Regions from separate parts of the Kushneria sp. AK178 genome, predicted to be linked through region 2. Evidence: predicted binding sites of a transcription regulator. Region 2 holds the regulator's gene; each other region holds the start of a gene.
What was found. The regulator LexA, encoded in region 2, represses DNA repair genes until DNA is damaged. The targets are predictions, from matches to a motif close to TACTGTNTANNTANACAGTA.
Positions count from the first base shown of each region.

Region 1: M1D97_RS02320 (DNA adenine methylase) is a predicted target of LexA. The motif match lies at 2,977-2,996, and genes of this name have one in related genera.
Region 3: recA (recombinase RecA) is a predicted target of LexA. The motif match lies at 8,931-8,950, and genes of this name have one in related genera.

Region 1 is NZ_CP096381.1:497,574-508,242, reverse strand. It holds gene M1D97_RS02340 (hypothetical protein) at 273-524, shown strand; gene M1D97_RS02335 (S24 family peptidase) at 675-920, opposite strand; gene M1D97_RS02330 (SOS response-associated peptidase) at 1,100-1,753, opposite strand; gene M1D97_RS02325 (phospholipase D-like domain-containing protein) at 1,884-2,654, shown strand; gene M1D97_RS02320 (DNA adenine methylase) at 3,071-3,970, shown strand; gene M1D97_RS02315 (hypothetical protein) at 3,967-5,448, opposite strand; gene M1D97_RS02310 (S24 family peptidase) at 5,605-5,775, opposite strand; tRNA gene M1D97_RS02305 (tRNA-Thr) at 5,968-6,040, opposite strand; gene M1D97_RS02300 (YnfA family protein) at 6,129-6,464, shown strand; gene M1D97_RS02295 (hypothetical protein) at 6,455-6,649, opposite strand; gene M1D97_RS02290 (YidH family protein) at 6,720-7,148, shown strand; gene M1D97_RS02285 (DUF202 domain-containing protein) at 7,153-7,521, shown strand; gene M1D97_RS02280 (PhzF family phenazine biosynthesis protein) at 7,576-8,433, opposite strand; gene hglS (2-oxoadipate dioxygenase/decarboxylase HglS) at 8,586-9,983, shown strand; gene M1D97_RS02270 (universal stress protein) at 10,029-10,526, opposite strand.
Region 2 is NZ_CP096381.1:1,648,182-1,658,850, reverse strand. It holds gene mfd (transcription-repair coupling factor) at 1-1,810, shown strand, start outside; gene M1D97_RS07415 (hypoxanthine-guanine phosphoribosyltransferase) at 1,943-2,530, opposite strand; gene M1D97_RS07410 (mechanosensitive ion channel family protein) at 2,523-3,806, opposite strand; gene nagZ (beta-N-acetylhexosaminidase) at 3,847-4,884, opposite strand; gene M1D97_RS07400 (TetR/AcrR family transcriptional regulator) at 4,881-5,591, opposite strand; gene lexA (transcriptional repressor LexA) at 5,756-6,400, shown strand; gene M1D97_RS07390 (lipopolysaccharide kinase InaA family protein) at 6,443-7,144, opposite strand; gene M1D97_RS07385 (hypothetical protein) at 7,233-7,478, opposite strand; gene M1D97_RS07380 (DUF6586 family protein) at 7,568-8,026, opposite strand; gene topA (type I DNA topoisomerase) at 8,023-10,669, opposite strand, start outside.
Region 3 is NZ_CP096381.1:1,079,434-1,090,102, reverse strand. It holds gene M1D97_RS04880 (gamma-glutamyltransferase family protein) at 1-960, shown strand, start outside; gene M1D97_RS04875 (tRNA dihydrouridine synthase) at 1,090-2,106, shown strand; tRNA gene M1D97_RS04870 (tRNA-Arg) at 2,253-2,329, opposite strand; tRNA gene M1D97_RS04865 (tRNA-Arg) at 2,360-2,436, opposite strand; tRNA gene M1D97_RS04860 (tRNA-Ser) at 2,507-2,599, opposite strand; gene csrA (carbon storage regulator CsrA) at 2,712-2,909, opposite strand; gene M1D97_RS04850 (aspartate kinase) at 3,121-4,368, opposite strand; gene alaS (alanine--tRNA ligase) at 4,399-7,005, opposite strand; gene M1D97_RS04840 (regulatory protein RecX) at 7,278-7,724, opposite strand; gene recA (recombinase RecA) at 7,814-8,887, opposite strand; gene M1D97_RS04830 (CinA family protein) at 9,032-9,535, opposite strand; gene mutS (DNA mismatch repair protein MutS) at 9,778-10,669, shown strand, end outside.

The DNA of each region.
Region 1 (10,669 bases), 1.2 Mb from region 2:
AGGTAAAGACGATGATTATTTTTGCATTAATAGTCGGCATTACAGGCGCGCTGGCCTGGTGGCGGCTCTACCGGCACTTCGAAAAACGCAAGGCACCCGCCGACAAGGAGGACAGTCCGTGACCGCCCATGCGTGAGGCCATAAAAAGGAATGATCTCTCTGCTTCTCCAGACCTGGCTGCCGCTTAACAAGTTTTAGGCCAAGGACTTTACATTCGGTAACCTATGGAATTAATACTTAACGTATCCCATGGTGACTGAATTGGAGGCCTTATGGTCTGGCTGATTTTTGGGGCATTTTATCTACTGCTGGTGAGCTTTTTTCTGGGCGCCTTTGTCCTGTCCCGGCGCGCGGACGATCAGGCCCGGCGCACGGAACAGCAGCTGTTGGAAACAGAACAGTCGGAAACAGCGCGCCACGCGGTGAAGATTCATCGGCTGGTTGAAGCCGACAGGGAGCATACCGATACCACAACCTCCCCCCTGGAAAACGATACCGCCTCCGACAAGCGCCTGACCGGCTGACGCCGAGGGCAACGTTTCTGCGGAAAGCGCTTCGGGAAAGTAATCGCCTCCCGCCGGAGGCCTGATCGAGCCGGGACAGCAGAAGCGGGAGTGCCCGGCGTCATGACCCGATACCGCCATGTCAGGCCCGGTCGCCGATCAAGGGCTGCGTCAGTACACCGATCGCACCTGATGCGACACCACGCCTACCATATCCACGTTGGTCAGATCGCCCGTCCACAGCTGCCCGTCCAGCCCCTCCAGCACGGGCAGGTTGATGCGATGGGCATAGCGATAGACGTACAGCGCCTCGTCGACATTGACCACCACCAGCGCGCCGTCGCGCAGTGACCGCATCTGATCGACGACCAGCCAGTCGCCCTCCTGCCACGGATCGATAGCGTCATCGTCCTGCACCACTTCTGCCAGAAAGGAGAGATGCGAATGCGGGGCAAAAACTGCTGCCAGCGGTCAGCGCCCGGGGTGTAGGCCGGGTCCTGCTCGCCTCGGGGCACCATGGTGGGCATGGGCATTCGATACGCCACGCGCATGACGCCTCCTTGCAGCGGGTAAAGGGAAAATGACCGGTCGCGGTTTTACGCCGGATTCAACGGCTCGACCAGCTCGGCGTGGTCATTGCCGACCCGGTTGGCATCCTTCGACACCGCCCAGTGGGTGATGGCCGTTGCCGGCACCGGCTTGATCAGCTGACGGATCGTCTCCCGTTCGGTCATGTGCGGGTCCAGCCAGTCCGCGAGGCAGTCATCCGCCAGTGCCAGCGGCATCCGGTCATGGACGTCCCGGGCCGCCCCGCGGGCATCATGGGTGATGATGGCCAGCCCCGGCTCGCCATCCGGCCGCGTTGACCAGATGCCGGCCAGCCAGATCAGCGCCCTGTCCGCCCGGCAGATGAAATGCGGCTGCTTGCCATCCCCCGTCTTGAGCCATTCATACCAGCCATCGGCCGGCACCAGGCAGCGGTGACGGGAAAACGCGCCGGCATAGTACTTCGACGTCGCGACCTTCTCGGCCTTCGCGTTGATCGGCGTCGGCGCGTCATCGCCCGCCCAGTGCGGGTGATAGCCCCACCAGACGTGTTCGAAGCTCGCCGCCTCCTCATCTTCGCGATGCAGCACCACGGGCACATGGGTGCCGGGCGCCACGTTGTAGCGAGGCCGCTCGGCATCATCGACGTGATCGCGCACGTCAAACGACAGCTCTCGAGCTGCCTTCCGGCGCTGGGTAAACAATACGTATCGTCCGCACATGACGGGAGTGTAGTCACGAGCGGTGAAGAGAGAAATTCACGCCCCGGATAACGTCAGGCATGGCCTGTTTCGACAGCACCGGATAACATGCTGTTTTTGATAGGCATTTCTGATGACGTTTCTGCATTACCAGCTGGTGATTTTTATCTCGGTGCTGTGCCTGACCCGGCTGCATCGCAGGGTGGGCGCGGTCGCCGCACTGGGCTGGACGCTGTGGTCACTCATGACGCTCGGGTGGCTGCCCGTGCTGGCTGTCCAGACCTTCACCGCGTGGATCAGCTGGTACGGCACTCGGTTTTTCCTCAGGCAGAAAGCGCGAGCCGGCAAGGCGACTCAAACTGCCGACAGCAGGGCGGCGCCCGGCGCCAAAAGCACCGCGACCCAAAACCAGCTGATCCAGGGGCGTGACCATCATAGTGAGCTGATCCACGCGCTTGAGATTGCCCGAAAGGACCTGATGATCGTCTCCGGCTGGCTGTCCGATCGGGTCGTGAACGATCAGTTCTGTGATCTTTTGGCGAGTGCGCTAAAACGCGGCGTCAACGTTCACATCGCCTACGGCGCCAGCGATCGCGACCGGCAGCACCGGCTTTCCGACACGGCGATCAGGGCACTGGAGAATCTGAAAAAAACCGGCGAACAGAGTCGCAAGGGCCGGCTGACCATTGTGCAGCGCGCCACGCATGAGAAGTGTCTGATTGTGGACAAGAAGTACGCCATCGTTGGCAGCTTCAACTGGCTGGCCAACGCGCACTATCGGGACAAGGAAACCAGTATCAGGACCCGGCAGAGGCGTGTAGTGAAGGAACTGATGGCGTCGTGCAGGAGTGATGGGGCAACGAGATATACGGAGGTGTATGGGGCGAGTGGAAGGAAAGCGTAGGGCGGGCCGAATTAACGACCATGTGACCGGCAGATAGAGTAAAGGTAATAATCCTGACGTTTTCAACGCTGACGTATCTCTTGGACGATGCCACCCAAGTAGAAGATTTGCAAAGCTCCTTACCAAGCTCGGAGAGCGCTCTCGTGACTTGCGCACCAACCCAAGAGGTACAATTCGTCTACTGCCGGACAGGTGACAAGCAGAATAAAATAAAAAATTACTATCTATAGGAAGCCGCTAAACCGCTCTTGAAAGAACTTCATGTCAATCGAAAGCATGAACATTTGTTCAAAGCAAAACACACATTACTTCCAAACTTTGTTACTGGATGCAAATCCAGTACAATGCCGACATCAAGCCATCTATCAAAAATTTATCTTATTGATAATAAATGTCTTTTTGGAGGTGGCCATCTTATGAACAAGCAGTTAGAATTAGATGCATCTTTATTTGGAAGTGCCATGTCTTCTTCATTCGTTACCCCTCTACGCTACCCAGGCGGCAAAGGACGACTTGGCGCATGGCTGGCTGAAGTTATCCGGCATAACGACCTGCAAGAAGGCTGCTACGTAGAGCCCTACGCAGGTGGTGCAGGCGCAGCCATGTATCTGCTGCTGAAAGAACATGTGAGCAGTATCGTGATCAACGATGCTGATCCAGCGATTTACGCTTTCTGGTGGGCTGTACTTAATGACAGTGAGCGTCTTGTATCGCTGATCAGAGAAACACCTGTCACCATGGATACCTGGTACCAGCAGCGTGCAATCGTGGACGTGCCGGGCGAAGTTGATACCACAATCCTTGGCTTTGCCACTTTCTTTATGAACCGTACCAACCGGTCAGGCATTATTTCCGGCGGCGTCATCGGCGGGAAAGGCCAAGGTGGCACTTACAAGCTGGATGCGCGATACAACATTGAAGGGCTGTGCAAACGCATCAAGGATATTGCCGCACGGCGGGAAGACATTTCGCTTTATGATGTAGACGCCATGGAACTGATCCAGCCGGGCTTTCTTGAAACCCCGGAAAGCTCCCTGATTTATCTCGATCCACCCTACTACAATAAAGCCAACCAGCTCTATCGCAATTTCTACAAACCCGAAGATCATGCAGAAATTGCTGAGAAGGTGGTGGCGCTCGAAACCCCGTGGCTTGTTACTTACGACAATTGCGAAGAGATCAAGGCGCTTTATCAAGGAGCTGAGTGTGAAGAATTTTCTCTCCACTACTCAACTCACTTAAAACGCCCAAAAGCTAAAGAAGTGCTCTTTTATGGAAACCTTTTTCTTGAAAATAAACCAACATTGAGGCGCTAATATTTTGCCTCAAGTAAAGCTCTAAATAATGGAGTCATTTTTTCAGCAGCGTCTTTAGCATCAGTAGAAGTAAAAACATGCTGATCGTTATGAGTAACAAAGTTGAGTAGCTTTCTAGGTACCGTATGCTGATTACTCATAGAGTTTCTCAAACTTTGATCAGGCACTGTTTTAGAGCAAGATCCTGCAAATTTGACTATAGTTTCTAAAGGCGGTATACCACTGCCTTTCTGATGTTGAATCATAAAATCTTTCCAGACATCCACATGCTTCATTCTAGCTATCAAAGATACCTCTAGTAAGCTTCTTAAAAGCAAGGCCGTCGCATAGGGATATTTTTGCGGCTCAATAATTTGCAACTCTTGAAGAATTCGCCCTGCTTTGTCATTTTTAATATTTATTTCAAGATTGGCAGGCAATGCTCTAGGATTTACTTTCTTTTTTGGACGGCTAGGCTTTTTCGCACCCAATTCACCTTCATTTTTACCTTTACTATCATTATTAGAAGAGGGCCTATCAACATGCTCAATCAGGTCTTTAGCTGAAACAGCATTACTATTTCCAACATTTTTTACATCGAGAATAAAGTCTTCTTTGTAATATCTTTTCACGTCCTCTTTATCGTTAATAGTTCTACTTGTCAAAACTGCTTTTTTGCTACTCCCCGTAAGTGCCGGTAACGAATCATACATAAATCTCTTCAAGACACTTTCTATTATCTCTTGATCCCATTCAAAATTTAGCCATCCAGAGTCATCAAAGTAAATATTGCCAAATTTTTCTTTTGTCACGCTACTGGTAAGTATTCGCCTTAGAACACCAACTGGAAAGTCGTCGACGCTGTCATAAATTATTTCTTTCTCACCCTCATCCCACTTTAGCCCCATAAACAAATCGATAATACGAGCATCTTGCACCGCTTTTCGTATATCTGAACTACTCAGTCCTGTTTCATTTATAACCTGCTCCATAGTTTTGCCATCGTTAAAAGCATTAATAGCAAACTGCCCTTGAGCATATAAAGACCAGCTTATAACAGGCGCTTGGTTCAGATGCCTAGATACGACTAACCGAATCGCTGCCAATCTATCAGGTGCAATTACAACTGGGATTTTTTCAAAGCTGGCCTTGTAACTTTCGCCTTGAACAGAAAGTCTTTCTATATACCTACTATGTTCGGCCGGAGCCAAGTTTGGCTTTAGCAATAGCTGGCAAGCACATACCCTTCTATTCCCTTCGATAGCTATAAATCTACTATTTTTATTAGGCTTCCTTATCACAACGACAGTCTGGTCAGGATAAAATCCTGAAGTAGAAATAGACTTTGCCATCTCCCGGACTTTGCATGATGCTAACAAGTTAGACCTAACATCGGGCTGGTTCGCCCCTTCTGGAAGATTAGGTAGTCTTGGATTCTTTGGATCAAGCTCTATAGAGCTAGGTGATATTTTTGTATGCTTCCAGCTTTCGTAGCCCATATACACTCCTAAAACGAAAACATAACGCTTAAAACATTAAGCATTATTTTTATCTGATAAAGGAGAAAAGCACAACTAGCTTACCCGCCCCAAATGCCCAAATACCTGCCCACTCACTTCAACCTTTCCCCTACTCAGCATCTCGGGTGTGATCAATCAAGGCTCGTACTTCCGGTTATCGCTCACCAATGACAGGGCGCTGCCGATCATCCGCTGCACACGCTTGCCCCTCAGTGCACCCCCTACTTGTACTAGGAACACACCATCAGGCTTCGTACGTGAGCGATCGACCAGTATCACGTCTTCCCCATCAATAGTATTGGCCATCGAACCCCGACTGTATGCCTTGATGAGCCAGACTTTTAGGAACTGAATAGCGGATACGTACTGATCAGTCCTTAATTAAAAAAAGTGCTCAAGCTCTCAGATTCAGCTGTAGCAAGAGCAAAACGACCATACCACCCTACAAAACAAAAAAAGGCCCGACGCATATGCGCCGGGCCTTTAAAATCCTGCGGGTGCCGGTAAGTGGACTCGAACCACCGACCTACGCATTACGAATGCGTTGCTCTGCCAACTGAGCTATACCGGCGAACCCGGCCCATATTCTAGCCATCCCTTGTGGCCTTGCCCAGCCCCTGTGTCAGAGTAGGCGCCCCTTGTTCGACTTCGGAGCGCCCATGGCCCCCGTCATCACCACCCTGCTCTTTATCGTCACGGCGCTGGCCGAGATCGTCGGCTGCTATCTGGTCTATCGCTGGTGGGTGCTCTCCAGCAGCGCCTGGTGGCTGGTGCCGGCGGCGGTGTCGCTGGCGCTGTTTGCCTGGCTTTTGACGCTGCACCCGGCCGCCAGCGGGCGCATCTATGCCGCCTATGCCGGGGTCTATCTCATCACCGCACTGGCGTGGCTGCGCCTGGTGGATGGTCAGCCGCTGCAGATGAGTGACTATCTGGGCGGCGGGCTGGCGCTGGCCGGGGCGCTGGTTATCATGGTGGGGTATCAGTCTCAGTCCTGATCGCGCACGAACCAGTGCACCAGCAGCCACACCGCAACGGCGGCGAGGGCAAACACGATGACCGTGAGCTGCACCGGCAGCGGCCAGTGCATGAAGGCCCAGTCATTCTGCAACAGGGCGCCAAAGAGATAGCCCGCCAGCAGCATCAGTGCGCCGAGGGCGCAGCTTCGTGTCAGAAGGGTCATGCCTGTCTCCTGCGACCGTGAACCGTTATCGTAAGGGCTCGCCGCCGTCCCGCCGGCGCCCATGAGAATCATGCGTTCAGTTTACGCCACCGATCACGCCGTCTCGACCATGACCACACCGTCTTCAGACCCCAACCGCCGCCGCGCCTTTCGCCCCCGCTGGCAGCGCCAGGGCCACCATCCGGACTATCGCTTCTCGCTGGCCAACGAGCGCACCTTCCTGGCCTGGATTCGCACGGCGCTGGCCTTCATGGCCGGCGCGGTGGGCATCTATCAGTTCGCGCCGGACATCGCCACGCCCTGGGCGCGCGAGGCGGTGGCGGTGCTGCTGGCGCTGGCCGGGGCGGTGCTGTCGCTGGCCGCCTATCACCGCTGGGCGAGCAACGAGCGCGCCATGCGCAGCGATGATGCCCTGCCCTACACGCGGCTTCTATTGATTCTGGCGCTGTTTGTCACGGTCGTGGCGCTGGTGCTGGGCGTGCTGCTGATGTGGGGATGACGCCATGACCAGGCCCGAACCGGCCGCTGAGCGCGACCCCGGCCTGCAGCCCGAACGTACGGGCCTTGCCTGGACGCGCACCGCCTTTGTGATGCTGCTGATCTCGGCGCTGTTGCTGCGCGGCGGGTTTGTCCATCACGAGCATGGCCTTGCCTGGACGGGTTTGGCGCTGCTGATCGCCACCGGGGCAACGTACGCCTGGGCGGGCGTGCGCCTGCGGGTGATCACGATCAGTCATGCCCCGATCACCGTCCCGGCCACCTGGGCGATCCGCGTGGCGGCGCTGGCCATCGCCCTGATCGGCCTGAGCCTGGCGGTGAGCGTGCTCTATCACGGCGAGCTACTTGCCCGCATCAACATGCTGCTGCTCTGAACAGTGGTTGAATACGAGCGGCAAATGCGCCTTTGCTTGCTACGCAGGGCGACCTTAATCGCGTAGATAAATCTCGCCTTTACCGACCAGCACAGCGTTGCCGCCGACCTGCACTCGCTCGTTGTTCATGGCGGTTTCGATCACGCTGGGCCGCCCCATTTCCACCCCCTGATGAATGATCCAGCTTTCGGTTTTGTCCGTCGTCGCCAGATAGCCGCTCAGCGCGGCCGCGGCGCTGCCGGTGGCAGGGTCTTCACACAGGCCGTGCTCTCTAGACAACATCCGGGTGCGAAGTACGGTGTCCTCGCCCGCTGACACGCCGGCAACATACAGGTACACCTGCTCGACCCCACTCGGCGCCACCACGTTGGTCCATACGGTCTCGGATATCTCCAGGTGCTGCAGCGCTGCGAGGTCGTTGAGTTCGATCAGGTGAAACGCCAGTCCACAGGAAGAGACCACAGGAGTGCCGACAATCTGATGATCCTGCAGACCCAGCAGGGCGGCGGCAGTGGATTGGTCCAGCACGCTTGAAGTAATACTGGCAGGCCGAGCCGTGGTGAAGGTGGCGTTGCTGTCCGCGTAGTCGATGGGCAGTTCGCCTACCGAGGGTTGAAGGATCAGCGTCTGTTCGCGACTGACCAGACCCAGCTCGGCGAGAAGCTGAGCGGTACCGACGGTGGGATGCCCGGCAAATGGCAGCTCTCTGGTCGTCGTAAAGATCCGCATCGGGTAGTGACCAGGGGCCCTGGCGGTTCCCAGAAAGACTGTTTCGGCCAGATTGAGCTCGCAGGCCACTGCCTGCATGGTGGCGGTTTCAAGCCCCTCGGCATCCATGAATACCGCCAGTTGATTGCCCGAAAATGGCGCGTCGGTAAACACATCCAGCAGATAATATTCGACGCTTGTCATGGTCACTCCTTGTTCAGCATTGGCGGCTTTCGAGACAACAGCGTAACCGATGAGGGCGGACCAGCGGCCTTGCCCGCCCTCACGGCGCTTGAATGCCGGCCACCCTCGGGCGTTAAATCGGGAGACCCTTTTTGCTGCCACGGAGCACCCTCATGGCCCGGCACGTCAGTCCCGACGATATTCGCACCCGCTTTTCCAGCGCCATGTCCGACATGTACCGCTCGGAGGTACCCCAGTACGGCACGCTGTTGAAGCTGGTTGCCGACATCAATGCGCAGACGCTCTATCACCACACCCCGGACGAGGAGGCCCTGGCCACTCGGGGCGGCAGCGAGATGGCGCGCATCGAGATCGAGCGCCACGGCGCGATTCGCCTGGGCACGGCGGGCGAGCTTCACACCATGCGCCGGGTGTTCGCGGTGATGGGCATGTTCCCGGTGGGCTATTACGATCTGGCACCGGCCGGCATGCCGGTGCACGCCACGGCGTTTCGCCCGGTCGATGATGACGCCCTGGCCCGGAATCCGTTTCGGGTGTTCACCTCGCTGCTGCGTCTGGAGCTGATCGAGGATGACGACCTGCGCGAGCGCGCCGCGGCCATTCTCGAGCAGCGCCGGATCTTCACCGACCGACTGCTCACGCTGCTGGACCGGTTCGATGCCGACGGCGGGCTAAGCGATGAGGACGCCACTGCGTTTGTGATCGAGGCGCTGGAGACCTTTCGCTGGCACCGCCACGCCACGGTCGATGCCGACACCTATCACGCCTTTCATCAGGCCCACCGACTGATCGCCGATGTGGTGTGCTTTCACGGCCCGCACATCAACCACCTCACCCCTCGCACGCTGGACATCGACGCCACCCAGCAGGCCATGCCCGAGTGGGGCATCAGCCCGAAGGCCACCATCGAAGGGCCACCGCGGCGAAATTGTCCGATCCTTTTGCGCCAGACCAGCTTCAGGGCGCTGGAGGAGCCGATTCTCTTCCCCTCGGGCGACGGCGAGGAGGCCGGCACCCACACGGCGCGCTTCGGCGAGATCGAGCAGCGCGGCGCCGCCCTCACCCGGCGCGGTCGCCGGCTGTATGACGAGCTGCTGGCCGCTTCCCGCGAGGCGACCCATGGTCTGGAAGGGGCGGCACACCAGCGCGCGCTGCGTGACGCCTTTCAGGACTTCCCCGATGACGAGGCGACCCTGCGCCGTGAGGGGCTGGCCTGGTTCGAGTATCAACTCGTCGAAGGGGCAGGCGCTGTGGAGGCGCAGAGCCTGCCGAACGAGCGACGCACACTCATCGAGGCGCTGATTACCCGGGGCGTGATCCGGGCGCGGCCCATCACCTACGAGGATTTTCTGCCGGTCAGCGCCGCGGGCATCTTCCAGTCCAACCTGGGCGAGAGCAGCGCCCAGCACTACGCCGCCACCGACAGCCACAGCGCGTTCGAAGCGGCGCTCGGCGTGGCAGTGGAGGATGAGTTTGCCCTCTACGAGCGCCGCAGCGAACGCTCGCTCACCGCCTGTCTCGAGGCGCTGGGGCTGGCGCCCACCCTCTGAGGATCTGTCCGTATCGGCCTGTTCGCCATGGCCGCCCCGGTGTGACTACAGCCCCTGGTATGGGGTGTCATCGATCCCGTCCGGCAGGGCGGCATCCTCATCGTCATGCACGCTGATGACCATGCAGGAGGCGATATGGCTGACCTTGTGGGAGACGCTGCCCATCAGCATGCCGCTCCAGTCGCTCAGGCCGCGGCTGCCGATCACGATGACCTGTGTGCCCAGCGCCTCGGCCTCATGGGCGATCACCCGTGCCGGATCGCCGTGGCGGCCATGGGTCTCGATGGGCCCGTCAAAGCGGCGGCGAAGGTGCGCCTGTGACCGTTCAAGGACGGCCAGAATCTCCGTTTCGGCATGTTCCGGTGATGAGGCCTGGATGGCCTCATGAATGCTGAGCAGGCTGCCGTAATGCAGGTGCGGCAGCAGCTCGCGGACGTGAAGAAGGTGGAGGGTGGCCCCGGGCGATGCCAGCTGCGCGGCGATGCTCAGGGCCTTGAGGGCATGAACCGAACCATCCACGGGAACCAGCAGTGACGTGAACATGGCGCATCCTCCAGTGACCGCGGTGGCGCCGGAGTGCGCCACCGGACCCGGCCAGCATGACGCGGCGCCGACCGGCCCGACTTGATCGTGATCAATAACGCCCGCGCTGGCGCCTGGTCTTTGGTCGCGGCCCGCCCGGAGCC
Region 2 (10,669 bases):
GCTGGGCAGCGATCAGTGGGAAAAGGCACGACGCAAGGCGGCGGAAAAGGTCCGCGACACGGCGGCCGAACTGCTCGATGTCTATGCCCGACGCGAAGCGCGCGAGGGCTTTGCCTGCGAACCGCCGGGGCAGGAATACGCCCGTTTTGCAGCGAGCTTTCCCTTCGAGGAAACCCCCGATCAGCGCATGGCCATCGATGCCGTGATCCATGACATGACCTCGACCCAGCCGATGGACCGGGTCATCTGTGGTGATGTCGGTTTCGGCAAGACGGAAGTGGCCATGCGGGCGGCCTTTCTGGCCGTTCAGTCCGGTCGGCAGGTGGCCGTGCTGGTGCCCACTACCCTGCTGGCACAGCAGCACTTTGACAATTTCCGCGACCGCTTCGCCGACTCGGCCATCAACATCGATATCCTGTCGCGCTTTCAGGGCGGCAAGCTGCAGTCACAGACGCTGGAGCGCCTCAATGACGGCCGCATCGATATCGTCATCGGCACCCACAAGCTGCTGGGCAAGGAGCTCGAGTTCGCCAATCTGGGGCTGGTCATCGTCGATGAAGAGCACCGCTTTGGCGTCCATCAGAAGGAGAAACTCAAGTCGCTGCGCGCCGAGGTCGACATCCTGACCCTGACCGCCACACCGATTCCGCGCACGCTATCGATGGCCATGAGCGGCATGCGTGATCTTTCCATCATTGCTACACCGCCGGCGCGCCGGCTATCGGTCAAGACCTTCGTGCAGCAGCGCAACCAGGCCGTGCTCAAGGAAGCCGTACTGCGTGAGCTGCTGCGTGGCGGTCAGGTCTACTACCTGCACAACGAGGTCAAATCGATCGAGGCCACGGCCGAGAAGGTGCGCGAGCTGGTGCCCGATGCCCGTGTCGGCGTCGCCCACGGGCAGATGGCCGAGCGCGCCCTGGAACGGGCCATGTCGGATTTCTATCACAAGCGCTTCAATGTGCTGGTGTGCTCCACCATTATCGAAACCGGCATCGATGTGCCCAGCGCCAACACCATCATCATCGAGCGCGCCGACAAGTTCGGACTGGCTCAGCTGCATCAGCTGCGCGGCCGGGTGGGCCGCTCGCACCACCAGGCCTACGCCTACCTGCTGACGCCGCCGCCCAGACAGATGACCACGGATGCGACCAAGCGTCTTGAAGCCATCACCCAGGCCGAGGATCTCGGCGCGGGCTTTACCCTGGCCAGTCACGATCTGGAGATCCGCGGTGCCGGGGAGCTACTGGGCGAGGAGCAGAGCGGTCAGATCGAGACCATCGGCTACAGCCTCTACATGGAAATGCTTGATCGGGCCGTCAACGCCATCCGAAGTGGCAAAACGCCCAACATTGAAGCGCCCATGTCGGAAGGCGTGGACATCAGCCTCGGGCTGCCGGCGCTGATCCCCGAGGATTACATGCACGATGTTCAGCAGCGCCTGATCATGTACAAGCGCATCAGCAATGCCAAAAACGATGGTGAGCTGCGGGAGCTGCAGGTCGAGATGATCGATCGGTTCGGTCTGCTGCCGGAACCGGTCAAGCACCTTTTCCGTCAGGCCACACTGCGCTTTCGCGCCGAGCGGCTGGGCATTACGCGGCTGGAAGCCGGGGACAGGCGCGGCCGTATACAGTTCAGCCCCGAGACCTCGGTGGATCCCATGACGCTGGTCAAAATGATGCAGCAATCACCCGATCAGTATCGGCTCGATGGTGCCGAAACCCTGCGCTTCGAGCAGCCCATGGAGACACCCGAGGCGCGCTTTGCCGCCATTGAATCGCTGCTGGACCACTTCAACCAGAAAAGCTGAAGCGCCCGGCTTGCCGGGCAAACAACAGGGGCCGGCCCTGATGGCCGGCCCCCTGTCGTGTGGTCTGATGCCCTCTCGACGCTGCGGCACCCGCCGGCATCGATATGTCGGCCGGGAATGATCGATGCCCGCTCAGAGCCCGCGCGGGGCAAAAATCCCCGGCGCGTTGCGCCAGTAGCCCTTGTAGTCCATGCCGAAACCGAACACGTAGCGGTCCTCGACCTCCAGGCCACAGTACTCCGCCTTGAGATCGGGAACGGCCTTGCGATCGTGCATTTTCTCGACCAGTACGGCCGAGGAGACGCTGGCCGCCCCTGCCTGACGACAGTATTCCAGAATGGCGGCCAGCGTTGCGCCTTCATCCAGAATATCGTCGACGATGACCACGTGGCGTCCGGCCATCGGAATCTCGGGAGAAACGCGCCAGAACAGCTCCCCCCCGCGCAGCCCGCCCCGGTAGCGCGTGGCATGTAGATAATCGACTTCCAGCGGAAAGCCCAGCCGGGTCAGCAGATGCCCGGTCGTGATCAGGCCGCCATTCATGACGCAGTAAAAGACCGGCATGCTGTCGGAAAGGTTCTGCGTTAATCGTTCGGCCATGTCATCCAGCGCCCTTTCGACAGCCGGTAGATCGATCAGACAGTCCGCCTCATCCATCAGGACCTTCATATCGTTGTGATACTGGGCTATCTCGGGGGGACCATCCTGCTGTTCAGCCATCGCCATCTGACTCACTGTTGGGTTCGGTATCAAACGGGGCCCGTTGCCCCCGGTGCTTGTCCCGCGACCGGCGCTCGGTGGCCGACCGGGAATTTTGAGGGGCGCTATCCTGACGTGAATCCCCTTCGGGCTCAAGGTCCATCGGCTCCGCCGTGTTACCCAGGCGTATCTCATCGGGGACATAAACCCTTGAAGCCGGCAGCGCCAGCTCGGCCCCATGGTGGTCGATGATGTCACGAACCTTGAGCAGGATGCGCTGTCGGGTCTCATTGTAGCGCTGCCAGTCGGTGACACTGCTCAATGCATAGATCATCAGGTTCAGCGAATAATCACCATACTGGTTGAAATTCACCGTGATCAGCTCGTCGCTGTTGATCTCTTCGTCCCGATCGAGCATGTCACGTATGTCACCGGTAATCGCCTCGATCGCCCCGGCATCCTGATAGCGGATGCCGACATTTTCCCAGATAAGACGCGCCTGCATGCGTGACGGGGTTTCGATGGTAATCCGGTTGAAGGCGGCATTGGGCACGTAGATGGGCGGACCGGCAAAGGTGCGTATGCGGGTCAGACGCCAGCCGATGTCCTCAACAACGCCTTCAATGTCGCGATCGGGCGAGCGGATCCAGTGCCCCACCCGAAAGGGCTTGTCCAGATGAATCACCATGCCGCCAAAGAAGTTGGCCATGACATCGCGCGCGGCAAACCCGATCAGCAGCCCGCCGGCACCGCCGACTGCCAGAATACTGGACATGTCGACGCCCAGCAGCTGCATGGCCAGCAGCATGACGGTCAGCAGGGTGACCGCGCCCACGATCTTGGTCACGGCCGAGGCCGTGGTCTGATCGACCGGAGACGAGCGGGAATTGCCGGGCGGGAAGACCATGCGCTGCTCGAGACGCTGCATCAGCCGGATTTCACCCCAGAAGATCAATACCAGGGTGATCATGCCGAACGTCAGCCCCATATAGCGGCTGACCCCTTCAAGTTCGACCTCCTGAGCCACCAGGGTCAGAATCATGCACAGGGCACCGCTCCACAGCCAGACCCGAAAGGGCACACGAGCCCCGTGCACCAGCGCATCGTCCCAGCGTCTCGGGCTGTGGCGCAGACGCCGTTCCAGACGACGCAGCAGAAGTGCCGCCGTGATATCAACGACCACCGTCAAAAGCATCAGTCCGATCAGCATGAGGGCCCAGCCCGGGATTCCGAAGAGCTGATCCAGCCGGTCGCGCGTACCGGTGAGCAGTTGTTGCCAGAGTGCCGTCGCTTCCATAACGCAGGGGCTCCTTCAGATCATCGGGTGCGCTGGCGCATCAGCCGATCCGCTGCAGCCGCTCACACGTATGCTGCCAGCGTGGCAGCGTCATGAGCGTTTCAATTGTCAGGCGCTTGCCGCTGAAGTAGAGCCTGTTCAAACGCTGCCGGCTCTCGGGCAGCACGGTGTGTCGTGCCAGTGTGTCGCGGGCCTGTGCCGCCGCGTCAGGGTCATTGCATAACAGGGTCAGATCGCAGCCGGCCTGTAGTGCTGCCATGACACGCTCACCGGGCCCGCCTGCCATGGCGGCCCCTTCCATGGAAAGATCGTCGGAAACGATCACGCCATCAAAGCCGATATCGTGACGCAGATACTCAAGCCAGTACTGCGAAAACCCGGCAGGCCGATCGTCAATCCGGGTAAAGCGCACATGGGCCGGCATGATGCCGACCAGGTGATCGGACAGGGCCCTGAAGGGCATCAGGTCATGCGACTCGAGCACCTCGAGTGTCCGGTCGTCTTCCGGCATCACCAGGTGTGAATCGAGCGTGACGCCGCCATGGCCGGGGAAATGCTTGCCGATACCGGCCATGCCAGCCTCCTCGAACCCGTCGATAAAGGCGCCGCCCAGGGCCGTCACATGCTGCGGGTCATCGGAAAAGGCGCGGTTGCCGATGGCCGGACAGCGGGCATCATCCAGATCCAGCACCGGCGCGAAGGAAAAGTCGACGCCACAGGCGGCCATTTCCATCGCCAGCAGCCAGCCGGTGTCGCACGCCAGTGCCAGCGCCTTTTCGGGCGCCTGACGATAGTACCGGCCCAGACGCGCCATGGGCGGCAGGGCTGTCACACCGTTGCGCAGACGCTGAACACGCCCACCCTCCTGGTCGATGCCGATCACGATATCGGGATTACATCGACGAATGTCGTCACACAGCCGGCGCATCTGCCCGGGGGACTCGACATTACGCGCAAAGAGAATAATGCCTCCCACGGCAGGGTGCGCAAGCCAGTCCCGCTCCTGCTCGCTCAGGTGCGTGCCCTGAAGATCACACATGAGGGGGCCACCGAACGTGGCGACCTTTGAGTCGGTCATGAGTGGGTTCCTGTTCTGGCGTAGGACGTCATCTCTGGCGGTATATGCTGATCGATCCGTGCGACTGATGCATCATCGGCCACCGGTGCCCGCAGGGCGTGCAGTGCCACCGGCTTCAACCGCTGGGCCAGCTCCCGGATCGTGATGCGCTGATGGTAGTCATGCTCGGCGATATCGCGCAGGGTATTGAGCCCGGACAGCGTAAAGATGACCGACCCCAGCATGAAATGCAGCCGCCAGAAGCGTTCATCGTCGGCCAGCTCCGGGGTAGCCTGCCTGAGCAGCTCCAGAAAGCGTGAAAAGATATCGCCGTAACGCCGGCGCAGCTCGTCGCGAAGCTGGCGCTGCGTCTGAGAGTAGGCCAGCCCCAGCAGCTTCATGAAGGTTCTCAGATCATGATTGTCGGAAGGCATTTCCAGCACGCTGGCAAAGAGCGTATCAAGCAGCCCATCAAGATCCGGCGCGCCCGCCTCACCGGCTTTCAGCGCATCAAGCCGTCGGTGCAGATCCGCACTGAACGGGTCCAGATACCGGAAAAACACGGCCTGTATCAGCGCCTGCTTGGAGCCGAAGTGATAGTTGACGGCCGCCAGATTGACTTCGGCCCGGCCGGTGATCCGACGCAGGGAGGTTTCAGAGAAGCCATGCTCGGCAAACAGCACTTCAGCCGCATCAAGGATTCGGGTCACGGTATCGGATGGCACCATGGAAAATATCAGTTCTCTTTCATGAAAATAAAACGTGCGGGCCAGTCATCGATGGTATCACCATTGCCGCCTGACACCTGCATTCAGGCAGCATCGCAGCACTTGCATTGACATGACGACTGGATACAATCACATACTGTATACATCAACAATGGCCACTGCACATGACACGACCGTTGACCGCTCGCCAGCAGGCCGTATTCGATTTTATTGCCAGCACCATCAATGAGCTCGGCTATCCGCCCACGCGGGCCGAAATTGCCGGTGCTCTGGGATTTCGCTCGCCCAATGCCGCCGAAGAGCATCTGCGGGCACTGCGCAAGAAGGGGGTTATCGAGATGATCCCCGGGACATCGCGCGGCATTCGCCTGTCCCATCAGGAGCAGACCATTCAGGAGCAGGAAAGCACTGCTGCCGGCCTGCCCGTTGTCGGGGAAGTCGCCGCCGGCAGCCCGATTCTCGCCGCCGAGCATATCGCGCGCTACTGCCCGATGCCGGCCGACTTTTTCAATCCGGGGGCGGATTACCTGCTTCGCGTGCGCGGCCTGTCGATGCGCGATGCCGGCATCCTCGACGGCGATCTGCTGGCCGTCCACCGCACGCATGATGCCCGGGACGGGCAGATCGTGGTGGCGCGCCTGGGAGACGATGTCACGGTCAAGCGCTTCAAGCGCCAGGGCAGTGTTGTCAGCCTGATTGCCGAAAACCCCGATTTTGAGCCCATCACCATCGATCTGACAAGACAGAGCCTGGAAATAGAGGGCGTCGGCGTTGGCGTGATTCGCGGCGGCGACGGCAACAACCTTTAACCGGCACGCCGGCTTTTCTCAAGGGTGTGCCTGCGGGCACACCTAACGCACCCGCGGCAGCATGAGGCGTGCCCTGTCCAGCGTCATCCCCGCCTCTTGATAGAGGTCCATCACCAGATGGCATTCGTCGTCACGCATCCCCATTGGCCGGGCATCACCAAAAAGACGCGTCAGATCACGCATGGCGGCCAGGCGAGTCGACGGACGACGCTGGCACTTTTCCAGATCCACCAGTGCCGTACTCGCGCTGTCATCAGCATCGAGTCGAACCAGCACCTCCTTGGGATAGAGATGGCCGTGCTTGTAGGCACTGCGGTGCAGCCTGATGAGATTGCTTGCCAGTGCCCGGAATATGGCGATGCGCTGCCCGGTATCGTACTCGTCAGCCCTGAGCATGGCCTGCAGGCTCTGGTAACCGTGGAGGGCCTCGGTCACCATGACGGCCTGCCACCCCTGCCCGCTTTTTCTGGCCTTGAAAAAAACGGGAGGCGGCGCGTTGACCCCCAGCATCTGGCACCGTTTGAGGCCCTGCCATTCACGCACCGTGGTAGGCCGTCCCAGCGGATAGCGCAGGCTACGAAACAGATGGCCGTGCTGAATCTTGACATAGTAGGAGGGACCCTGCGGATCGGGCCGGATGAACCGAACACCGCTGAGGCCTCCCTTGCGTTCGTTGGGGGGTTCTACCCACTCTCCCGGCGCTTGCCACCAGAAGTCAAAATCACCCTGCAGGGTCTCTGACATAACAGATCAATTCCGGATCTTCAGCCCCCGGGGGCCGAAAGGACGATCCCCGCCCATAAACGGGGATCGGGCGAGTCAAAAAGGCGAATCAATGAATGGCGGCAGGCTCGGGGGCTTCAGTGCCCTCATCCTCTTCTGCGAGTACGGAGCGGGAGATCAAATGGTCCAGCATTTCCCGGGCCACATCAAAGCGATGATGCCGCAAAAGTTCAAGCGTACTGGACGAAAACCGGATACTGGCCAGCGGCTCGTTTGTCTCGTCACTGTCGGCGGCCCGAAGCACAAACTGACCATCTTCAAGCTCGACGATCTCGAATACGGCGGCGTCAGTCATGAGCCACCTCACTGATCCGATCAGCGCCAATCATTAACGCAATATTAATTTCCCTGAAAAGGGATGTCACGTTGTTCCAATACAAGACATTACCACTCATGGCTGGTTTCACGGAGTCTGGGAAGCAGCGTTCGAAAACTATCAAGACACGTTGCAAGTTCCCGGGAAAGGGGCTCACTCTGGCTGGACGCAATCATGTTGTCGTGCCGACGCAGCCGCGCGGCACCACCTTCATCATGAAGACGATCAAGCAGCTGCAGCAGTCTGGCAAGCCAGCTGTCGGGACGGGCCATGAGCTCTCGCAGCAGTTCGATTTCGGCCACCGGTGCCGGCGGCTGTTCAAGGACCCTGCGCCAGTGCATGTCAGGCCAGCGGCAGGTATGCGCGATTTCCTTGATCAGGCTTTCCAGTGCCATTTCGAGCATCGATAGCGCCCCTTCCTCGAGCGCTCGTCGCCGGGCATCGGCATGCTCATCATCGCCGGCAGACTGATCCAGCAGCAGCATGGCCTGATACAGCAGCTGATTGGTGCGGCCCTGATGGCTCATGATGCCTGCTTCCCTGACTTGCCGCCCTTTTTGGCACCGCTCCCCTTGCGGTTATCCTCGACCTGCCAGCGCTCGCCGTCCCACAGCGCCTTCCAGCCGGTCGCCTTGCCCTCTGCCTCGCTCAACACATACTGGCTTTTGGTCTTGCGCGAGAACCGGATCTGGGCCGGATGCCCATCCGGGTCGTGATCCGGCGCCTCCAGCAGAAAATGGTACTTTTCCGGCAGCGCCTCGGCATGCGGTCTGATCTCGCTGACCAGCGGCGGTCGCGTTTCACGGTTTTTCGGGAACTGGCTGGCCGCCAGGAAAAGACCGCTGGCGCCATCACGCAGCACGTAGTGATCCTCCACCTTTTGACAGATCAACTCCGGCATCGGAATCGGGTCCATCTTGGGTGGCGCAGGCTCGCCGCTTTTCAAAAGCTTGCGGGTGTTTTTGCAGTCATCGTTGGTACAGGCGAAATACTTGCCGAACCGCCCCGAGCGCAGCTGCATTTCCGAGCCGCACTTGTCGCACTCGATGGTCGGGCCTTCATAGCCCTTGATGCGAAAGTGGCCCTCTTCGATCTCGTAGTAGCCATCATCATCGTTGCTGATGTGAATCTTGCGCGTCTCATCAATGAGGTAGCTGTCCATCGCCGTGCCGGTATTCGGATTACGACGCTTGGCCCTCAGGGCATCGGTTTCGGCATTTTCATCGGCATCCGCCGGCACCGCCTCTTCCCCGGGCAGCAGATCAATGGTGGTCTTGCAGCGCTCCTTGGGCGGCAGGTTGTAGCCCGAGCAGCCCAGAAAGACGCCGGTGGAGGCGATGCGAATCTGCATGGGTCGACCGCAGGTGGGACATTCGATGCCGGTTTCGACCGGCTGATTGGGGCGCATGCCCTCCTCGCCCTCGGCATGCTCCAGCCGGGCGCGGAAATCGCCATAGAAACTGTCCAGCAGTTCGCGCCAGTCACGCTCGCCGTCGGCGACGTGGTCGAGCTCGTCTTCCATGCGGGCCGTAAAGCCATAGTCCAGCAGATCCTGGAAGGACTCGATCAGCCGGTCGGTGACGATCTCGCCCAGTTTTTCGGCATAGAAACGGCGGCTGTCCAGCTTGACGTAGCCCCGTTCCTGAATCGTCGAAATGATGGCCGCATAGGTGGAGGGCCGGCCGATGCCGCGCTTTTCGAGTTCCTTGACCAGGCTGGCCTCGGTATAGCGCGCGGTTGGCTTGGTGAAATGCTGTTTCGGATCGAGCGCCCTGAGTTCCAGCGTCTCGCCCTTGCCGATATCCGGCAGCTGCTGATCCTCTTCCTTTCTGGACGAGGGCTTGAGCACCCGGGTATAGCCGTCAAAGCGCAGCACTCGCCCGCGGGCCCGCAGCTCGAACCCTGCCACCTCAATGGTGAGCGTGGTCGACAGATACTGTGCCGGCACCATCTGGCTGGCCAGAAACTGACGCCAGATGAGCTCGTAGAGGCGTTCGGCATCACGCTCCATGCTGCCGAGATCATCGGCGTGACGACCGGCATCGGTCGGCCTGATGGCTTCGTGAGCCTCCTGAGCGCCCGCCTTGCTGGAGTAGACATTGGGGGCGTCGGGCAGGTAGTCACTGCCCATGCTGGATTCGATGTAGTCGCGTGCCATGGCGATGGCGTCGGCGGACAGATTGGTCGAATCGGTACGCATGTAGGTGATAAAGCCCGCTTCATACAGACGCTGCGCCAGAGTCATGGTTTTCTTGACCGAAAACCCGAGACGCCCACTGGCCGCCTGCTGCAGGGTCGAGGTAATAAAGGGGGCGCCGGGCTTGCTGGAAGTCGGGCGATCCTCACGCCCGGTAATGACGTAGGCCGCCTTTTCGAGAGGCGCAATCAGCGAGGCTGTCTGCGCTTCACTGGTCGGCCGGAAAGCATCACCGTGATGTTTGACCACCTCAAACCGCACGCTATCGCCACTGCCGGCGTCAAGGTCGGCATGAACGTCCCAGTACTCTTCCGGCGTAAAGGCACGAATTTCGCGCTCACGCTCAACGATCAACCGCACCGCAACCGACTGGACGCGGCCGGCCGACAGGCCTCGAGCCACCTTGCTCCACAGCAGCGGCGACACCATAAAGCCTACCACACGATCCAGAAAGCGCCGGGCCTGCTGGGCATGCACGCGGTCCAGCTTGAGTTCGCCGGGGGTCTCGAACGCCTGGGCAATGGCGTTTTTGGTAATCTCGTTGAAGACCACACGGCGATAGCGCGACTCGTCGCCACCGATGGTTTCCCGCAGATGCCAGGCGATGGCCTCCCCTTCACGGTCAAGGTCGGTGGCGAGATAGACGGCATCGGCCTTCTCGGCGAGCTTTTTGAGCTCGTCGACCACCTTTTCCTTGCCCGGCAATATTTCGTAGTTCGCCTGCCAGCCATTTTCGGGATCGACGCCCATGCGGCGGATCAGCTGGTCATGGCTCTTGCGCTTTTTATAAGCCGCCTTCTCTTCGGCAGACATCTTGCGCGTGGCAGCGGCCTGACGGGCACGCTCGGAGGGGTCAGTGGCACCCTTGCCACCACCACTGGTCGGCAGGTCACGAATATGGCCCACACTCGATTTCACGATGAAATCGTTGCCGAGGTACTTGTTGATGGTCTTGGCCTTGGCCGGCGACTCG
Region 3 (10,669 bases), 570 kb from region 2:
GGCGAGCTGGCCGAAAGGATCGATGCCTTTTCGCGCGCCACCGGCGGCTATCTGCGCGCAACCGATCTGGCCGCGCACCGGGTCGAGTGGGTTGATCCCATCCGCGTGACCTATCGCGGCGTGGACGTCTGGGAGATACCGCCCAACGGTCAGGGCATCGTGGCACTGATGGGGCTCAACATCATGCAGGGCTTCGAGGATCTGCACGCCCGCGATGACATTACGGTGCTGCATCGCCAGTGCGAGGCGATCAAGCTGGCCTACGCCGATGGCCACGCCTTTGTGACCCACGCCGGGCACATGACCACCCGCATCGAGGATCTGTTGAGCGAGCGCTACGCCGCGCACCGCCGCAGTGAAATCACCGACACTGCCCTGGACCCGACACCGGGCACGCCGTCCGCCGGCGGCACGGTCTATCTGGCCACGGCCGACGCTGACGGCAACATGGTGTCGTTCATTCAGAGCAACTATCACAACTTCGGCTCGGGCGTGGTGGTGCCGGAGACCGGTATCGCCCTGCACAACCGCGGCCACGGCTTCAGCCTCGAGGCCGATCACGTCAACGTGGTCGCGCCCGGCAAGAAGACCTTTCACACCATCATTCCCGGCTTTCTGACCCGAGAAGGTCAGGCGCTCGGCCCCTTCGGCGTCATGGGCGGCTTCATGCAGCCCCAGGGGCACATGCAGGTGGTCATGAACCTGCTCGACTTCGGCCTCAACCCACAGGCGGCGCTGGATGCCCCGCGCTGGCAGTGGACCGGCGGACGGCGCATCAGCGTGGAGCACGGCTATCCGGTCCATCTGCTGCGCGAAATGGCCCGACGCGGCCACGAGATGGACTACGCCTTCGATCCGACCGGCTTCGGGCGCGGCCAGATCATTCTTCGCGACCCGGCCACCGGCATGCTGTGTGGCGGCACCGAGCCGCGTACCGACTCGGCCATTGCCGTGCTCTAGACCCGATCGACACGACGCAGGCACCCTGCTGCTTTACGAGCTGCGCGCGCTCGATCCAGTGCGGTGCTTGCCTTCGCGCCCCATATGCCTATGATGGCGGCGCCAGTCACGAACCCTGCGGAACCCGCCATGTCAGTCACTTTCTTTTCTACCGTCACGGACGAGGCCTCGCCCCGGGCCGGCCTGATCGGCCTGGCGCCCATGGAGGGCGTCATCGATGCGCTGACGCGAGAGCTTTTGACCGAGCCGGGCGGCTTTGACTGGGGCGTCACGGAGTTCGTGCGCGTCACCGACGCCCGTCTGCCGCCCCGGGTCTTTCAACGCATCTGTCCGGAGCTCGATCACGGCAGCCGGACGCCGGCCGGCACGCCGGTACATCTGCAGTTGCTGGGTTCACAGCCCGACAGACTCGGCGAGAATGCCCGCGTTGCGGCCGCACTGGGGGCGCCGGCGGTCGACATGAACTTTGGCTGTCCGGCCAAAACGGTTAACCGCCACGACGGCGGCGCCGCGCTGTTGCAGTCTCCCGAACGGGTGTATCGGGCCGTACAGGGTGTTCACGAGGCGCTGGAAGGGACAGGCGTGCCGGTGACGGCCAAGCTGCGCCTCGGCTTTGAGGACAAGACGCTGGCCCTTGAGTGCGCGCGCGCCGCCGAAGATGGCGGCGCACAGCGCCTGGTGGTACATGCCCGTACCCGCCGCGAGGGGTATCGCCCGCCGGCACACTGGGAATGGGTGGCGCGCATTCGCGAGCGCTCCGGCGTCCCGGTGGTGGTCAACGGCGATATCTGGACACTGGACGAGTACTGGCGCGCACGGGAAGTGAGCGGCTGTCGGGACGTCATGCTGGGACGGGCCGCACTGGCCGACCCGTGGCTGGCCGGTCGCATTCGCCACTGGCAGAACACGGGGGAACGTCTGCCGGCGACGCGCTGGCAGGACCGCAGCGCCTTTCTGGCCGCCTATGCCGAGCGCATCGACCCTGCCCTGCCCTCGAAGGTCGTGGTATCGCTGTTGAAACAGTGGCTCAACATCATGCGCCAGCACGACAGCGAGGCCGGCGAGCATTTTCAAAGACTTCGTCGTATCACCGCACTGGACGACTTTCTTAAGGCGCTGCAGGCGGAAACGGCAGTACCGGGCTGAAATATCGGACGGGCCTCTCCCTTTCTGAACGGGATGACGGCAGATCTGCCCATGGCAGGCCTGCCGTCCGGAAGAACCCGGGGCGGCATCAACAAGGGGTATAAAAGCAGAAAACCCCGTCCGGAAGGGACGGGGTTTCGGGAATCTGGCGCGCCCGGGAGGATTCGAACCTCCGACCACCTGATTCGTAGTCAGGTACTCTATCCAGCTGAGCTACGGGCGCAGATAAAACAGTTTTTGCATCCTGACCTGATGGCGCGCCCGGGAGGATTCGAACCTCCGACCACCTGATTCGTAGTCAGGTACTCTATCCAGCTGAGCTACGGGCGCAACAGGGTCCTGCAGATTGAATATCGTGGTCACCGCCATGGATGGGCTTTTCGACATTCGATACCGAAGGTGGCGGAGAGAGAGGGATTCGAACCCTCGATAGGGCTATAAACCCTATACTCCCTTAGCAGGGGAGCGCCTTCAGCCACTCGGCCATCTCTCCTCGATCGGTACGGCGCGCATATTACCGAGTTTACTATGGCCTGTCCAGCCCCGAGTGAAAAAAATCCTGTAATTCAATATATTCGACTGGCGGCATGCGCGCGCGACGACCTTCAGGCAGTGCCGTTGTCGTCGTCGCTTTCGACCTTCTCATGCTGGATGCGCTGGTAAATCTCTTCACGATGCACGGACACATTTCTGGGGGCGTTGACCCCCAGACGGACCTGGTTGCCCTTGACGCCGAGCACGGTCACGGTAATTTCATCGCCAACCATGAGTGTCTCACCCACGCGGCGAGTCAGGATGAGCATTGCGACCTCCTTTTCATTGCTGCTTCCCTATACATAGCTTCATAAGGATCGTGCACCGGATTGAATGAAGCGGAGCATTATGCGACAAGCCGACCCATGAGCCAACCTGTGTTATCCCGCCTGATTCTCCCTTCCTGGTACACGATCACTGGTTCAGTGTGGCAGAAAGCCCCGCAAGCACCACCCTGACCCCCTGTATTACCGTGTTTTTTTAATCCTCCTCGCTCACATCCGCCTTATCAAGGCCAAAGGCGGTATGCAGCGCACGCACGGCCAGCTCAAGGAACTTTTCATCGATAACGACCGATATCTTGATTTCTGAAGTCGATACCATGCGGATATTGATGCCCTCATCGGCCAGCACGCGGAACATCCGGGTCGCCACGCCGGCGTGGGAGCGCATGCCCACACCCACCAGCGACACCTTGGCGATCCTGTCATCACCGCGCACCTCACCGCCGCCCAGTGACGGGATGACCTGCTCCTGCAGGATGCGCTGGGTCTGGCGAAAATCGTTTTTCGCCACCGTAAAGGTGAAGTCAGTGTAGCCGCCGGTAGGCGCGACGTTCTGGACGATCATGTCGACTTCGATATTGGCGTCCGAAATCGGTCCCAGAATGCGCGAGGCAACCCCCGGCACATCCGGTGTATTGACCAGGGTCAGCTTGGCTTCGTTGTTGTTGAAGGCGATACCCGAGATCAGTGGCTCTTCCATGTTGGCAATCTCTTCGTCTGCAGTAATCAGGGTGCCCGGACCGTCCTCGAAGGAGGAGAGTACGCGCAGCGGGACGTTGTACTTGCCGGCAAACTCCACGGCGCGAATCTGAAGCACTCTGGAGCCCAGGCTGGCCATCTCCAGCATCTCCTCGACCGTAATGCTTTCCAGTCGACGTGCCTTGGCACACACGCGCGGATCGGTGGTATAGACGCCATCGACATCGGTATAGATCTGACACTCGTCAGCCTGGAGGGCTGCCGCCAGCGCCACGCCGGTGGTGTCGGAGCCGCCGCGGCCCAGGGTCGTGATGTTGCCCTCACTGTCCACGCCCTGAAACCCGGCCACGACCACGACCTGGCCCTCGTCGAGATCGGCGCGCAGGTCGTCGGTCTCGATGCGCTGGATACGGGCGCGGGTATGGGCGCTGTCGGTACGAATGCCGATCTGGGCCCCGGTGTAGGAGGTGGCCCTGACGCCCAGCTGATGCAGGGCCATCGCCAGCAGTGAAATGGTGACCTGCTCGCCGGTCGACACCAGCATGTCCATTTCACGCGGCGTGGGCTCTTCATTGATCTGGGCGGCCAGTTCGATCAGGCGATTGGTTTCACCGCTCATGGCCGAGACCACCACCACAACCTGATGACCCTGGTCACGAACGCCCTTGACCTTTTCGGCTACCGCCTTGATTCGCTCGACGCTACCGACCGAGGTACCGCCGAATTTTTGTACGTAAAGCGCCATGGGTGTCCCTGTTGTTGGTTAATTGGACAATCAGTTTTCAAGTGTTTCGGCGACCCACTGGCGCGCCGCCTGCAGGGCGTTGTCCACGCCGCTGACATCGCTGCCGCCGGCCTGGGCCATGTCGGCACGACCGCCGCCACGCCCGCCGACCATGGGCGCAATGGCGCTGACAAGGCTGCCGGCACTGAGACGATCCACCAGATCCTTCGTAACGCCGGCAATCAGGTTGACCTTGTCATCACCGGCCACCGCCAGAACGATCACGCCGGACTCCAGACGGTTTTTCATCTGATCCATGACGCCACGCAGCTCCTTCGCGCCTACACCTTCGAGCTGACGGGTCAGAACACGCACGCCACCAATGTCCTCGGCGGCGTCCAGCAGATCGTTGCCGGCCTGGCTGGCCAGCTTCGCCCGGTTGCGCTCCAGCTCGCGTTCGAGCTCGCGGCTGCGCTCCAGCAGGGTACCCACGCGCGCCTCAAGCTGGTCGGGTCGCGCGCGCACCTGATCGGCCAGGCGCGCCACCATCGACTGCTGATCGCGGAACCAGCGCAGCGTCGCACCGCCCGAGATCGCCTCGATACGGCGCACGCCGGCGGCAACGCCCGATTCGCTGACCAGTTTCACCGGGCCGATATCGCCGGTGCGCAGGACGTGGGTACCGCCACACAGCTCGATGGAAAAGTCGTCGCTGCCCATGGTGAGCACGCGAACGCTTTCACCGTATTTGGCTTCAAACAGTGCCTGGGCCCCCAGCTTGCGCGCTTCATCCAGCGTCATCAGCTGCGTGGTGACCGGGGTATTGGCCATGACCTGCTCGTTGACCATCGCCTCGACCCGCTCGAGCTCTTCAGGCGTCACGGCGTCGTTGTGGCTGAAGTCAAAGCGTAGCCGCTCATCGCCGACCTGCGAGCCCTTCTGCTGCACGTGGGTACCGAGCACGCGCCGCAGGGCCTCGTGCAGCAGGTGGGTGGCCGAGTGGTTGCGCATGATGGCATGGCGGGTCGGCGTCTCGACGCTGGCCTCGACCGTGGCCTGCGCCGGCAGGACGCCTTCGCTCACCTCGCCCAGATGCACGAAGTGCTGGCCCCGCTTCTGGGTATCGCGCACGTTGAACACCACGCCCGGCAGCGTCAGGGTGCCGCGATCGCCGATCTGACCGCCGGACTCGGCGTAAAAGGGCGTCTCATTGAGCACGATGGCGCCGCTCTGCCCGGCTTCGAGCCGGTCCACGGGCGCCCCCTGATCGTTGAGCAGCGTCAGTATCTGCCCGGTCGCGGTCAGGCGCTCGCGCCCGACAAACTCGGTGGCGCCTTCCAGATCGATATCCACCTCGAGGCGCGCCCCGAACTGGCTGGCGGCGCGGGCACGCTCGCGCTGCGCCTCGAGCTCGCGCTGAAAGCCGGCTTCGTCCAGCGCGATGTTGCGTTCGCGGGCAATATCGGCGGTCAGGTCATAGGGGAAACCGTAGGTGTCATAGAGCTTGAAGATGGTCTCGCCATCCAGCTCGTTCGACTCGAGACCGGCCAGCGCGTCATCCAGCAGGCGCATGCCGTGATCCAGCGTGCGGGCAAACTGCTCCTCCTCTTTCAGCAGCATCCTTTCGATCTGTTCACGGCGCGCGTGCAGCTCGGGATAGGCGCCGCCCATCTCCTCATCCAGCGCTGCCACCAGACGATGGAAAAAGGGCTCGCGCACGCCGAGCTTGTGACCGTGGCGGACGGCGCGTCGAATGATGCGACGCAGCACATAGCCGCGCCCCTCGTTGGCGGGCATGACGCCATCCACGATCAAAAAGGCGCAGGAGCGGATGTGGTCGGCAATGACGCGCAGCGAAGGCTGATGAATGTCGTTTTGACCGGTAATTTCGGCGGCGGAGGCCAGCAGACGCTCGAACAGGTCGATCTCGTAGTTGGAGTGCACGCCCTGCATGACGGCGGCAATACGCTCAAGGCCCATGCCGGTGTCGATGGAGGGGCTCGGCAGCGGCGTCATGTTGCCCTGGGCGTCGCGGTCATACTGCATGAAGACCAGATTCCAGACCTCGATGTAGCGGTCACCGTCCTCGTCCGGGCTACCCGGCGGGCCACCGGCAACGTCGGGGCCGTGGTCATAAAATATTTCCGAACACGGCCCGCAGGGGCCGGTCTCGCCCATCTGCCAGAAGTTGTCTTCATCCAGCCGCGAGAAGCGCTCAGCACTGACGCCCACGTCGTTGAGCCAGATGTCGGCGGCTTCATCGTCACTGACATGCACCGTGACCCAGAGCTTTTCCGCGGGCAGGCCCAACTGGTCGGTCAGAAACTGCCAGGCGTAGTGGATGGCCTCACGCTTGAAATAGTCACCAAAGCTGAAATTGCCCAGCATCTCGAACAGGGTGTGATGGCGTGCGGTATAGCCGACGTTGTCCAGATCATTATGCTTGCCACCGGCCCTCACGCAGCGCTGCGCCGAGGTGGCCCGCACATAGGGCCTGGGGTCACGCCCCAGAAAGACATCCTTGAAAGGCACCATACCGGCATTGGTGAAAAGCAGCGTGGGGTCGTTGTCGGGCACCAGCGAACTGGAAGGCACCCGGGTATGGCCGTGCTGTTCAAAAAATTTCAGAAATGCTTGTCGTATGTCGGCGCTTTTCATGGGCTTCCCGTAAACGATGGGTCAGGTCTTTTAAAATGAGGCAACAGGCGATGCACCGGGCGACGCTTCTGGGCGGCGCTACCGGTCGTCAACAGGCGCCTCGAGGGGCGACCCTCATGAGATTCCGGCCTCCTGTACGCACGCCATCGGGCTCATGCGCACAATGAGACGAATTTTGGCGGCTTAATGTATCAGCATGTCGCCTCCCGGCGCGACACTCCTGACACGCACCATTGTGTCTCATGGCGGCTGCCGCGTGCCAGCGCGGGGGCCTATGACGGCCAGGCCTGTCGCATGGCGCTGCTGCACTGCTGGCCGTCGAATCCGCGTGATGCCAGAAAGCGCTGGCGTTTGGCCCGGGCCTTCATGTCATCACCCGGGCCCTCGAAGCGCCTTGCCAGCGCCTCGGCGGCCAGCGCCGTCCAGTCGGCATCGCTCTCCTCCAGCGCCTGCGCAATCATCTCGCGCTCGATGCCGCGACCCGCCAGCTCGGCACTGATCTTGCGCGGGCCCTGCAGCCGCGCAATGCGCGAGCGCACGAAATGCTCGACAAAGCGGGCATCGGACTGCAGGTTTTCCGCGGCAAGACGGTCCAGCAGCGCATTGACCTCCTCGGGCGCATGCTCGTGACGCAGCAGCCGCTCCTCGAGCTCGCTGCGGGTATATTCGCGCCGGGCCAGCAGCGCAATAGCCTCTTCATAAGGCGTTCTTTGCGACATCGCTCTCTCTCCGTGATGTCATCCATTAAAGCAAAAGGGGCACGCTCTGTTGAGCGTGCCCCTTCGATACCGCGATGGCAAAACGATGGTTACAGCAGTTCGTCGTCGTTGGCGTCTGCCGGTGCTTCGGCCTCGGCGTCAGCCGCCTTGTCCTCTTCCTTCGCCTGCGGCGTGGTCAAAAGCTGACCGCGAATGGCGTCCTCGATCTCCTGCATGACCTCGGGATTGTCCTCGAGATACTGGGCGGCGTTGGCCTTGCCCTGCCCGATCTTGTTGCCCTTGTAGCTGTACCAGGCGCCGGCCTTGCTGACCAGGTTGCACTGCACACCCAGATCGACCACTTCACCGGCGTGGTAAATGCCCTTGCCGTACATGATCTGGAACTCGGCCTGACGAAACGGCGGCGCCACCTTGTTCTTGACAACCTTGACGCGGGTTTCATTACCCACGGCCTCATCGCCCTGCTTGACCGAGCCGGTACGACGGATGTCCAGACGCACGCTGGAGTAGAACTTGAGCGCATTGCCGCCGGTGGTGGTTTCGGGGTTGCCGAACATGACACCGATCTTCATGCGGATCTGATTGACGAACATCACCATGCAGTTGGCATTCTTGATGTGTCCGGTCACCTTGCGCAGCGCCTGCGACATCAGACGCGCCTGAAGGCCGACGTGGGAGTCGCCCATTTCGCCTTCGATTTCGGCACGCGGTGTCAGCGCGGCCACCGAGTCGACCACGATGACGTCCACGCCGCCGGAACGTACCAGCATGTCGCAGATCTCGAGCGCCTGCTCACCGGTATCGGGCTGGGAGACCAGCATGTCGTCAAGATTGACGCCCAGCTTCTCGGCGTAGCTGGGATCGAGGGCGTGCTCGGCATCGATGAAGGCACAGGTCTTGCCCTGCTTCTGCGCCTGAGCGATGACCGACAGGGTAATGGTGGTCTTGCCCGAAGCCTCCGGGCCGAAAATTTCAACGATACGCCCGAAGGGCAGACCGCCCACGCCAAGGGCAATGTCCAGCCCGAGCGAGCCGGTCGAAACGGCGGGAATGGCCACGCGGGGCGCATCGCCCATCCGCATGACCGCCCCCTTGCCGAACTGACGCTCGATCTGGGAAAGGGCTGCGTTAAGCGCCTTGGAGCGGTTGTCATCTTGTGCCATGTTGGCCCTCCTGTCGGGTCAGCCTGACGCTGACACGTCAATAAACTGTATTCTTATCCAGTATTTTAAACCAAAAGGACGGTCTGTCATATCCCCTCGGTGACTTATTTCACCTCATGCCCATGGAGACAGCGCCGCCGCGCCTCAGTCAAAGGGATTTTCCTCGAGTCGCTCGATCAACCCCTTGAGTGCCAGCGCTACCGCCTCACGACGCACGTCGAGGCGCTCGCCGCTGAGCTGATAACACTGGGCCTGACTCTGGGTCGCATTGCCCCAGGCCAGCCACACCGTGCCCACCGGCTTGTCCGGTGACCCGCCGCCCGGACCGGCCACGCCGCTGATCGCCACGCCCAGGTCCGCCCCGCTGTCGCGACAGGCGCCGCGTACCATTTCATGCACCACGGTCTCGCTGACCGCGCCGAAAAGCGCCAGTGACACCGATGACACGCCCAGCAGGCGCTGCTTGGCACTGTTGGCATAGGTGACATAGCCGGTCTCGAAGCACGCCGAGCTGCCGGCAACGTCGGTAATGGCCCGTGCCACACCACCGCCGGTGCAGGATTCGGCGGTGGTCAGCACCACACGCTGCTGCTCACAGAGCAGACACAGCCGGCTGGCCAGCGCCTGTATGCCCGATGCTGTTGCCATGACAACTCCCGCCGATGACCTTTAATTGACAAAATCACATGGTACTCGATCGCTGCCGGCAATGGGGACACCACCCCGATAACCATGCTCCCCCTGCCGCAGGCGAGAAACCTGCACTGTCTGCACTATAGCAATACAGCCGCGATAGCGGATCATGATAATCTCGGGAGCCTTTCACCTCATATGTCATCGGACAGGGTCAATTTCACGTGGCAGGCAAGACCGAGTCCCAACCAACGCCCATGATGGCGCAGTATTTTCGCATCAAGCGCGAGCACCCCAGCGTGCTGCTCTTTTATCGCATGGGAGATTTCTACGAGCTCTTCCATGAGGATGCCAAACGCGCCGCTTCACTTCTCGACATCACGCTGACCGCCCGCGGCACCTCCAACGGCGCCCCCATCCCCATGGCGGGGGTACCCTATCACAGCGCCGAAAGCTATCTGGCCCGGCTGGTCCGCATGGGCGAGTCGGTGGCCATCTGCGAACAGATCGGTGACCCGGCCACGGCCAAGGGACCGGTAGAGCGTCGCGTGGTACGCATCGTCACCCCCGGCACGCTTCACGACGAGGCCCTGCTCGATGAGCGCCGCGACAATCTGGTCGCGGCCCTGCACGGCGATAACGATCACTGGGGACTGGCCTGGCTGGAACTCTCCAGCGGCCGCTTCAGCGTGCTGGAAGTCGAGGGCGAAGGGGACATGCTGGCCGAGCTGCACCGGCTCGACCCGGCCGAACTGCTGGTCATGGAGAGCCTGCCCCTGCCCGCACGCCTTGAAGAGCGACCCGGTCTGCAGCGCCAGAGCGACTGGCACTTCGACCTGGAAACGTCACGACGCCTGCTCTGCGACCAGCTGCAGGTCCAGAACCTGTCGGGCTTTGGCTGCGACCACATGACCCGCGCGCTGACGGCCGCGGGCGTGCTGATCGACTACGTCCGCGACACCCAGCGCACGGCGCTGCCGCATATCACCGCCATCGGCGTGGAAAACCGCGACGACTCGGTGGTCATCGATGCCGCCAGCCGGCGCAATCTGGAGATCGACCGCAACATGGCCGGCGGGCAGGACAATACACTCGCCTCGGTGCTCGACACCACGGCCACCCCCATGGGCGCCCGCCTGCTGCGCCGCT